Regions from separate parts of the Janthinobacterium svalbardense genome, predicted to be linked through region 2. Evidence: predicted binding sites of a transcription regulator. Region 2 holds the regulator's gene; each other region holds the start of a gene.
The links. Region 2 encodes LexA, which represses DNA repair genes until DNA is damaged. Its sites were predicted from a motif close to ACTGTATNNNNATACAGT; they were not measured.

Region 1 (3,279 bases), 1.3 Mb from region 2:
GTCGTCGTTCTTCGTGCTCGATTCCGTTTCCTTGATCACGTCCAGCGGCTTGACGCTCTTGATGGCCAGGGACTCCGTCAGCACGAACGAGATCTTGTCGTTCCACGTCATGGCCAGGCGCGTGCACTGCTTGCCGGCCGCGATGTGGCGGCGCACGTCGTCCGCTTCCAGGGTGTGGCGCACGTAGCGCACGGTGGCCTTGCTCTCGCCCGTGGCGCGCAATTCTGTGTCCATGTCGACCGTGAAGCCGGCAGGCGCGTCGTCGGCCTGCAGCCATTCCGTCATCACCGCCACGGGCGAGCGCTGCACGCGCAGGCTTTCCAGCGGCAGCTTGTCGACGGCTTTCAACAGCAGCTTGATGACTTCATCGGCCTTGGCCGGGCTGGCGGCATCGACCACCAGCCAGCCATTGACGGGATCGATCCACGTCCAGACGTTGCTGCGGATGCTGAAGGCGCGCGGCAGCAGTTCGTCGGCCACGCGTTCCTTCAATTCTTTCATGGCTTTCTTGCCAGGCGCAAAGCCTTGCGCTTCTTCCATCTCGGCAGCGCGGGCCTTGGCCACCTGGTTGATGACAGTCGCTGGCAACAGTTTCTTTTCCGTGCCCAGCAAGATCAGCATCTGCTTGTTGACCACATGCACCAGACCGCCATTCGGGCGTGGCGTATCCCAGCCCTGGCGCATCAGATCCATGCTGGTCGCCGGCGTAAATTTGTTCGAGGACAAGGCCTCTTCCAGTTGTTCTGGCGTATAAGCCCATGGTGCGGGCAGGCGGTAAATCTGAAGATTCTTGAACCACATAGTTTTTGTCTTCCGTTTGTTTCAGTAGTGCCAGGGGAACGCCATTCTACACTTTCGACGTGAAAATGCCGTCAAAAGCGCGGTCTGGCGCGGTATGTATCTTGTAGGAAACGCCGCTAGAGCCTGGGAAACAGCTCCGCCTGGGCTGGCGCCTGCCGCGTCACGATGCCCGGATCGGACAAGGTCGAGATGCGCACGCCCAGCAGGCGGATTTTCTTGTCAAATGGCACGCGCCGCAAGCAATCGCGGCTGGCGCGCAGGATGGCGGCGGCGTCCGCCGTGGCGCTGGGCAGGGTGATGTCGCGCGTGACGGTGCTGAAATCCTCGAAGCGCAGCTTGATGCCCACCGTGCGCCCCGCCAGCGATTGTTTATCCAGGTCGCCCGCCACGCGCGTGCACAGGCTTTCCAGCTTTTCCGACAGGGTGGCGCGGTCGCGCACCACCTGCAAGTCGCGCTCGAACGTCGTTTCGCGGCTGACGGACTTGGTTTCCCGGCTCGTCTGCACGGGCCGCTCGTCAAGGCCCAGCGCCGCCTGGAGCAGCCAGCCCGTGTACAGGTCGCCGAACTGCGTACGCAGCATGGCCATGTCGGCCCGCGCCAGCTCGCCGATGCTAACGATGCCCAGCGCTTCGAGCTTGGCCGTCGCTTTCGGACCGATGCCATTGATTTTTTTCGCCGGCAAGGGCCAGACCCTGGTTTCGATATCCTCTGGCGACAAAATGGTCAAGCCATCGGGCTTTTCCAGGTCGGAACAGATTTTTGCCAGCAATTTGTTGGGCGCCAGGCCGACCGAGCACGACAGGCCCGTCGCCTCGAACACGGCCGCCTTCAGACGCGCCGCCATGGCCGGCGCCTGCTCGCCGTATTCCGTCAGGTCGACATAGATTTCATCGATGCCCACGTTCTGGATGATGGGGCACAGATGGGCCACGGCTTGCTTGAAGCGGGCGGAGTATTCACGGTAGGCCTCGAAATCAGCTGGCAGCAGGATGCTGTCGGGCGCCAGTTTCGCCGCCTTCATGATGCCCATGGCGGAAAACACGCCAAACGCGCGCGCCGCATAGGTCGACGTGGTGACGACGCCGCGCCCCACGTAATCGCGCATGCGCGCAAACTGCCGCGTGCCATCTTCCAGCAGCACCGGTTGCTGCAGACGCCCGCCGCCGATGACGACAGCTTCGCCGCGCAATTCGGGATATTTCAGCAGCTCCACGGAGGCAAAGAAGGCATCCATGTCCAGGTGGGCAATCCAGCGGCGGGCGACGGGTGGCTCGGGAAGTGGGGAGGCAGATGTGGTCAAGGACACCTCGCGGCAGGACACTGTAATTATATACAGTATCGCTGGAAATGCCCGTGGATGCAAGGTGAAACGCACGGGCACCGCAGTTGCTTTTCTCAATGGCAAGATTACAATCCTGACACGACTATAAAAAGGAGTTCCCTTGTCTACAGCACATCAAGCTTTGCGCCACCTGGCCGTCTGCTCATCCATCCTGCTGTCCACGCTGGCGCCAGCCGCGCTGGCCGCCGATGCCCCTGTCGCCGCCAAGACAGCCTGGCAGGAAACCCGCCACGGCACGCTCGTCACGGACGACTATCGCTGGCTGCAAAAGAAGACCGATCCTGCCGTGATCGATTACCTGAATGCGGAAAACGCCTACACGGCGGCCGTCACGGCCCCAATCCAGCCGCTGGCCGACAAGCTGACTGCGGAAGTCAAGGGACGCATGCAGGAAGTGGACCTGTCCGTGCCCGCGCGCCAGGGCAATTTCTACTATTACACGCGCACGGAAGCGGGCAAGCAATACCCGCTGCATTGCCGCCGCCCTGTCGGCGCCAGCGGTGCCTACGATGCGCAGGCAGCTGAGGAAATCCTGCTGGACCAGAATCAATTGGCCGAGGGCCAAAAATTCTTTGCCGTACGCGCGTTTGCCATCAGCCCGAACGAACAATTGCTGGCCTACACCACCGACACGACGGGTTTCCGCCAGTACGAACTGCATGTCAAGGATTTGAAGACGGGCAAGCTTCTGGGCGACAGCATGCCGCGCGTCACGTCCCTGGCCTGGGCGGCGGATAATGCCACGCTGATGCTGACGCAGGAAGACGTCACCACCAAGCGCGCGGACCGATTGTTCCGCCTGGCCCTGGGCGGCACGCTGCAGCAGGTCTACCACGAGCCGGTGGAGCAGTTCGCCATCAACGTGGGCCGCACGCGCGATCATCGCTACTTTGTGCTCACCGCGCGCAGCACGGATACCAGCGAAGTGCTGCTGTTGCCAACGAACAAGCCGGAAGGCCATTTCCAGAGCGTGCTGAAACGCGAAAAAGGCCACCGCTACGGCGTCGAGCACCGCGACGGCCAGCTGTACATTCTGACCAACAAGGACGCGAAAAATTTCCGCGTCGTCAGCGCGCCGCTGTCTGCGCCGCAGCCGAAACACTGGAAACCCGTCGTGCCGCACAACAAGGACGCC
Region 2 (3,279 bases):
GCGTGTCGACGTCTTTGTAGTCGACTTGCTCAACGTGAGCTGCGGTGAAGCGGCAGAACTTCTTGCGTTTGAACAACGGATTTTGCTGTTTGCGTTTTTCTTTAAGCTTGAGCTTATTTTTGTCGAACTTTTTACCGAATGCCATGTCAGGCTCCTGTATCTAAAATGCGCTAGTCAGAATTGACTGCACTAAAATCAATGATGTGAAACACCAAACTCTTGCTGTTGCGGCTCTTCCTGGCCAGGAAACCCGTGAACTGATACACCCCACCCAAGCTTGCCTGGCTGAACCGGCCTGAAATTTCGCCAGCGGCTAGCGCGGCAACATCAAACTCGGTCAAACGGGCAATCCCTGCTTCCATCTGCTGCGAACTGTGTTGCAATACTGCATTCACAATCGGCAGCCCTGCCGGGGTATAGCGCAATATTTCGCGCTCGGCAATGATGGCGGTTACTTGTAGCTGGTTCAGCGCACGATCCTGGTCAAGAATTAAGCTGCTGCTGCGGCAGGAGCGGCTGCTGGTGCTTCGGTGCGGTGGCTTTTGGCCGCGTCTTCGCGTTGTACCGATTTCATCATCGGCGAAGGAGCTGTTTCAGCTTTCTTCATTTTAACGGTCAGGTGACGCAACACGGCATCATTGAATTTGAATGCTGTTTCCAACTCGACCAGGGTCTCGTTGTCGCATTCGATGTTCAGGCAGATGTAGTGTGCTTTAGGCAGCTTTTGGATCGAGTAAGCCATTTGACGGCGGCCCCAATCTTCCACGCGGTGAACCGAACCGCCGCGGGTGGTTACGCTGGCTTTGTAGCGTTCGATCATCGCGGGCACTTGCTCGCTTTGGTCCGGATGGACGATAAATACTATTTCATAATGACGCATGCAAACTCCTTCAGGTCGGATTGATAATCGCCCACCCCGGCGTCAAGACGGGTGTGGGAAGGTCAGCCGAAGATTATAACCGCCTTTTGCAAACGTTTCAATCATTCCTTCAACAAGCGGCCCGCGCACGGGGCAGGCCAGGCGTTTTTTCCTGCCCATTCCAGTATTTCGCACGAAATTCGCGCAAATAACCGAAATCCCCTTGCATAGTGGGCGATACTGTACAAAAATACAGACTGTTCATATAGACAGCATTTTAGTATGCACCCACCGCTCATGATCAAGCTGACAGCACGACAAGAACAAATCCTGAACCTGATCAAGGACGCGATTGAAAACACGGGTTTTCCTCCCACCCGTGCCGAAATCGCCAATGAACTGGGTTTCAAATCGGCCAATGCGGCCGAAGAACATTTGCAAGCCCTGGCCCGCAAGGGCGCGATCGAGATTTCGCCCGGCACCTCGCGTGGCATCCGCCTGATCGGTGCGGCGGCCGAAGCGCCGGCATCGAAAGTGCCGGCAGCACTGCTGATGTCGCTGCCCCTGATCGGCCGGGTGGCGGCAGGCTCGCCCATCCTGGCACAGGAAAACCTGGAAGCGAGCTACAACGTGGACCCGGCCCTGTTCTCGGCCAAGCCCGACTTCCTGCTGAAGGTGCGCGGCTGGTCCATGCGCGACGCCGGCATCATGGATGGCGACTTATTGGCCGTCAAGAAGGTCGACAGCGCCAAGAACGGCCAGATCGTCGTGGCCCGCATCGGCGACGAAGTCACCGTCAAACGCTACAAGAAAACGGGTTCCGTCATCGAACTGCTGCCGGAAAACCCCGACTTCAAGGTCATTACCGTGTCGCCGGAAGATGAGTTTGCATTGGAAGGTTTAGCGGTAGGCTTGATGCGCAGCTGGCATTAAACCACCGCATGTAAGAAGGGCCGCAACAGCATGACTGTTGCGGCCCTTTTTTATTGTCCAGGCGTTTTATGCATCCAGGGCACTACGGAAATCCTCGAGCAAATCGGCTTCATCCTCAATACCCACCGACACGCGGATCAAGGACTCGGCAATGCCCATGCTGGCGCGGCGTTCGGCCCCCATCTCGTAAAAGATCGTGTGGGCGACGGGAATGACCAGGGTGCGCGTGTCGCCGAGATTGCTTGCCGGAATAGCCAGATTCAGGCGATTCAGGAAATCGAAGCAATCGATGCCCTCTTTTAATTCAAAGCTGAACAGCGAGCCATAGCTGCGGAACAAGTCCGTCGCCAGCGCGTGCTGCGGGTGCGACGCCAAGCCCGGGTAATGCACTGCCGCCACGCGCAGGTCGGCGGCAAGCATGGTGGCCAGCGCCAGGGCGTTGGAGCAGGTGCGGTCCATGCGCAAGGCCATGGTTTCCGCGCCGACGGCGATATGGTGCGCCGCTTCCGGGCCCAGCGATGCGCCGAAATCGCGCAAGGCCTTGGCGCGGATTTGCGCGATGCCCCACTGCGCTGGCGCCGCCTTTTTATAATTGTCGAAAATGTTCGGGTACTGCGTCCAGTCGAACACGCCTGTGTCCGTCAAGCTGCCGCCCAGCGCATTGCCGTGGCCGCCGATGGATTTCGTCAGCGCATTGACCACCAGGCCCGCGCCCACCGCTTTCGGGCGGAACAGGTAAGGCGTCGTCATGGTGTTGTCGACGATGTACAAAATGCCGCGTTCCTTGCACAAGGCGCCAATCTTTGCCAGATCGGCGATCTGCGTGCGTGGATTGGCGATGGTTTCCACGAACACGATGCGCGTGGCCGGCGTGATGGCGGCCGCCACATTGGCCACCTCGGTGGCGTCGACGAAGGAGACGGCGATGCCCTGCCCCGTCACCGTCTGCCACAGGCTGTTGGTGTTGCCAAACAAAAAGGCCGACGACACCACATGGTCGCCCGCGCGCAGCAGCGACTGCACCACGGCGCCGATGGCGCCCATGCCGGTCGCGAAACACAAGGTGGCCACACCATCTTCCATCTTGTTGACCTTGTCTTCCAGCGCGGACACCGTCGGATTGCCCTGGCGGCCGTAGCGAAAACCGGGCTCCTTGCCCTGGAACACGGAAGCGAGCTGGCGTGCGTCGCTGTAGCCGAAGGCGACGGAGGTGTGCACGGGTTTGTGCAGCGAGCCGTGCTCGATACCCTTGCGGCGGTCGTTATGCAGGATGGTGGTGGTAAAGCCGTAGTTTTTTTTGGTGGTCATGGTGGAAGTTCCGGATATTCAATTTGCCGCTTAACCCCAAGGCAAATGCCGGGGTCAGACCTGAAGGTCTGACCCCGAAAAAAAGCCCGGCATCGGCCGGGCAGGTTACTTATGCTTCTGTCGTCGCCAGGTTCAGGTTCAGCTGGGAACGTGGCGTATCTTCCGGCGCTGCCGCCTTC
Region 3 (3,279 bases), 780 kb from region 2:
GTCAACGGGACCTTAATCCACTCGAACATCTCCGGTGCCTGGCCATACGCTCGGTCGAGGTTCGCAAGCAGGTCCTTGCTAGTGCGTCGAAGAAGGCCGGTGCGTGGCAGACGTTGCAATGCACCGAGGTTCTTGGCTCCAATGCCGGCCAGCCATTCGTCGTATGCTGCGGCGGCGGGTAGTAATCCGCACGGCAGTCTGTCGAGCATGCGTTCCAGCGATTTCATAGTCAGCGCGCGCCGGCGGAACACGGTACCTTTGCGGCGAAAACTCCTGGCAAGCAGCCACGCTCCTTGCGCGGTAGGCGCGGCCCCAAGGCGCGCGGTGAAACCCAGCGCAGCAATACTGCGAGCTATGGCCCCGCAGATGGCATGCGGCCCTTTGAACAAACGCAGGCTGGCGCTCACATCCATCAGGATGGAGAAGTCATCTTGAAGCGTTACCTCTGGGGTGTACTGCAACAAAGCCATAGCGATGGCATCCCGCGCCAAGGCCTCCTTCTCAAGACTGCGCTCTAGTATCACCGTAGCAGGTGCGATGGCCGACACGCCCCCAATGCGCATCCCCAAGCGCACGCCGCTGTGCGCGGCACCGGGCGATATTGCCAAGACCTGCTCCTGATGCATTACTGCATACGGACCTGGCTCAGACCAGGATGGCCGCAGCGTTTCTAATGGCAGTAGTGGAAGGTACACGCTTAACAGTAATTTCATGGTCTACATCCAGATGCTGACGACCAGCGGGCATGTCCGCAAGCGGTATAAAAAAGGGGTTTTCACAATGAGGCCCCCGACGTTTGATAATGTCGACCGACACACCGCCAAGGGCCGGCCGAAGCGCGATTCGAAGCGGTGACGGCGACGAGTCGGCGCTGCTTGAAAGCGGTCGCATCAGCCAAAGCCAGGTGTCGGTGCTTTGGGCTGCCAGGTTCAACCGCCTTAAGGACTCTGCGCGGACGTTCGACTGCCAAAGCACGACGGCACCGCACGAGCCATTTTTCAAGATTTGCTCCGCTGACCAGAGAGCATCGGCCGAACTGCTCGGCCGAAGCCAAAGCAGGTTGCGGTCGACAAGACCCCAGGATTTGCACGTCATAGCGTGCGGTAGATATGGCGGCTGAATCAATGCGATGCGTTGCGTGATTGCCAACTTGGCGAGAGCAGGTTTGAGTAACTGCATTTCGCCGATGCCCGCCTGTTGAAGCAGTACCTCCACCAAAGCGGACCTAGGCCATCCACCGTTTGGCAGCTCCGCATCCAAAATCGCATGGCCGGTTGTGCAGGTCGTCGACCTCGACAGAGCGAGTTCGCTCGCACGCCATACGTCCTGTAGAGGCAGTTGTAAAAGCGCGCGAGCGGAATCGCTCTGGGTGAGGGGTGGGCACAGCATTGAATTTAGTCACGTGGTTAGGGTTGGAAGATTTTTTGCAAAAATACTGTATGTACATACAGTATAATTCATGAGGCGAAAAAAGACACCCTTGATTTAACTGCATAAAAAGAAACATTATCGATGTGAAATTGTTTTGTGATGATGAAACGCCATCTTCCAGCGCGGATTTGCTCACTAGAGTCGGCAACCTCGTCGGGTTTAGGGTACAAAATGTTAGTCAAAGCAAAACAGCTTCGGCGCCTACACTGCATTTCGAGTACGGCCGCTCCAAGCGGGAAATCGCCCGCATCATCAACGTCTCGCATTCCATGGTGTCCGACCAAGTGGCCCACGCCACGATGCCCGGGCTAACATCGCCGTTGCCGGTCGATTGCGACGACGCAGTCCTGGAGCGGCGGCTGTTTCTGCCCAGCCAGACGTTGTCGGTGCAGCGGCCGTCCGTGCACCCGAACTGCGTCGCAAGGGTGTGACGCTGGAACTGCTGTGAAAAGATTACAAGGCCGAGCAACCTGATGTCTAAGCACCTACTACAGGTTTTCGGTCTTGCGTTTCTCCAGGTTTTTCTCCAATCGAGCTAGCACGGCATTAATCCCTCGAGGCTGGGGATTTAACGGTTGCGGAGGGAATATGGAATCGAAACCGCGTGCACGGCCAAACCCTTGCGCAATCTTTACCAATAGTTCAATGGAGCCGGTTCCTGTGGACTCGTAGCGCTTAAACGTTCGCAACGGGATGCCACAGCTTTCGGCGAAGGCCGCCTGCGACAACTTTTGTCGACGACGTTCGAATCGTACTCTGTCGCGAAGCAGAATTATCAGATTTTCGGTATCAAGGGCTCCTGCGGAGCCGAAGTCAGGTATGGCCATATTGAAAAGTGCCATTTCTGGCCCCAAAATTGTGGATAACAGTAATGTTACCATTTTTTTAGTGTAAGCTGTTTTATATCAATTCATGGTAAATGGCATGTTTTCTTTCCGTTAAAACTCATTCTTAAGCCGTATTTTTCCGTATGTTGATTTTATTTTCCATTATTATCTATATGTAGTGGTTGTTTAATTTTAATCTAATTGTGGATAAGATTTTTTGTCAAGGGGCGTTAGATGTCATTTTTAGAAAAATATGAAAGCGCTCCGGACGATGATGTCCCGGAGTACCATGTTCTTGCCCTATCAGGGGGCGGGTATCGAGGTTTGTACACTGCGACCATACTCAATCAGCTCGAGTCACTCTTAGGAAAGCCATTAGCGAGCCACTTCGACTTGATATGTGGCACGTCGGCAGGTGGGTTGCTTGCACTTGGCTTGGCTGCAGAAGTTCCCGCAGAACAGTTGCAGGCGATGTTCGAGGTTCACGGCAAGAAGATTTTCGGGAATCGCAATCTGTTGCGTCGATGGGCAGGGTTCCTTTGCATGGCGAAACACTCAAACCACGGGTTACGAGACTTACTTGGTCAAACTTTCGGCAACAAGACAATAGGTGATTTACGTCATCGTGTACTCATCCCGACCGTAAACTACTCAACCGGTATGGGGCAATTCTTTAAAACCCCACACCACCCATCCTTTGAGCTGGACCATCGCATGAGCTTGACGGACGTAGGGTTGGCCACGTCGGCGGCGCCGACATACTTCCCGATTGCTCAAAACAATCGGGGCGTGTATGTGGACGGCGGGTTGGTTGGAAACGCTCCTGGACTTTTCGGATTACATGAGGTGCACCAGTTTATCGCGCCAGCAAGGAAGATTCGCGTCCGTGTTCTGTCGATTGGCACTATGACAAGCGGAGCCACCATGCCATATAGCTCAACGCTCGACAGGGGAATTTGGCAGTGGCGAGAAAGCCTGTTCAGTTTGGTCATATCAGCACAGGAGTCGTCGGTCGACTACA

Region 1: the regulator LexA is predicted to act here: its motif matches at 2,122-2,139, upstream of dinB (DNA polymerase IV).
Region 3: the regulator LexA is predicted to act here: its motif matches at 1,435-1,452, upstream of imuA (translesion DNA synthesis-associated protein ImuA).

What each region holds. Positions count from the first base shown of each region.
Region 1 is NZ_CP023422.1:75,508-78,786, forward strand. It holds gene CNX70_RS00310 (recombination-associated protein RdgC) at 1-801, opposite strand, end outside; gene dinB (DNA polymerase IV) at 918-2,102, opposite strand; gene CNX70_RS00320 (S9 family peptidase) at 2,245-3,279, shown strand, end outside.
Region 2 is NZ_CP023422.1:5,012,316-5,015,594, forward strand. It holds gene rpsR (30S ribosomal protein S18) at 1-145, opposite strand, end outside; gene priB (primosomal replication protein N) at 171-470, opposite strand; gene rpsF (30S ribosomal protein S6) at 491-880, opposite strand; gene lexA (transcriptional repressor LexA) at 1,157-1,792, shown strand; gene CNX70_RS22310 (cystathionine gamma-synthase family protein) at 1,859-3,100, opposite strand; gene purF (amidophosphoribosyltransferase) at 3,210-3,279, opposite strand, start outside.
Region 3 is NZ_CP023422.1:4,234,589-4,237,867, forward strand. It holds gene CNX70_RS18660 (Y-family DNA polymerase) at 1-713, opposite strand, end outside; gene imuA (translesion DNA synthesis-associated protein ImuA) at 646-1,389, opposite strand; gene CNX70_RS18675 (helix-turn-helix domain-containing protein) at 1,920-2,273, opposite strand; gene CNX70_RS18680 (CBASS cGAMP-activated phospholipase) at 2,493-3,279, shown strand, end outside.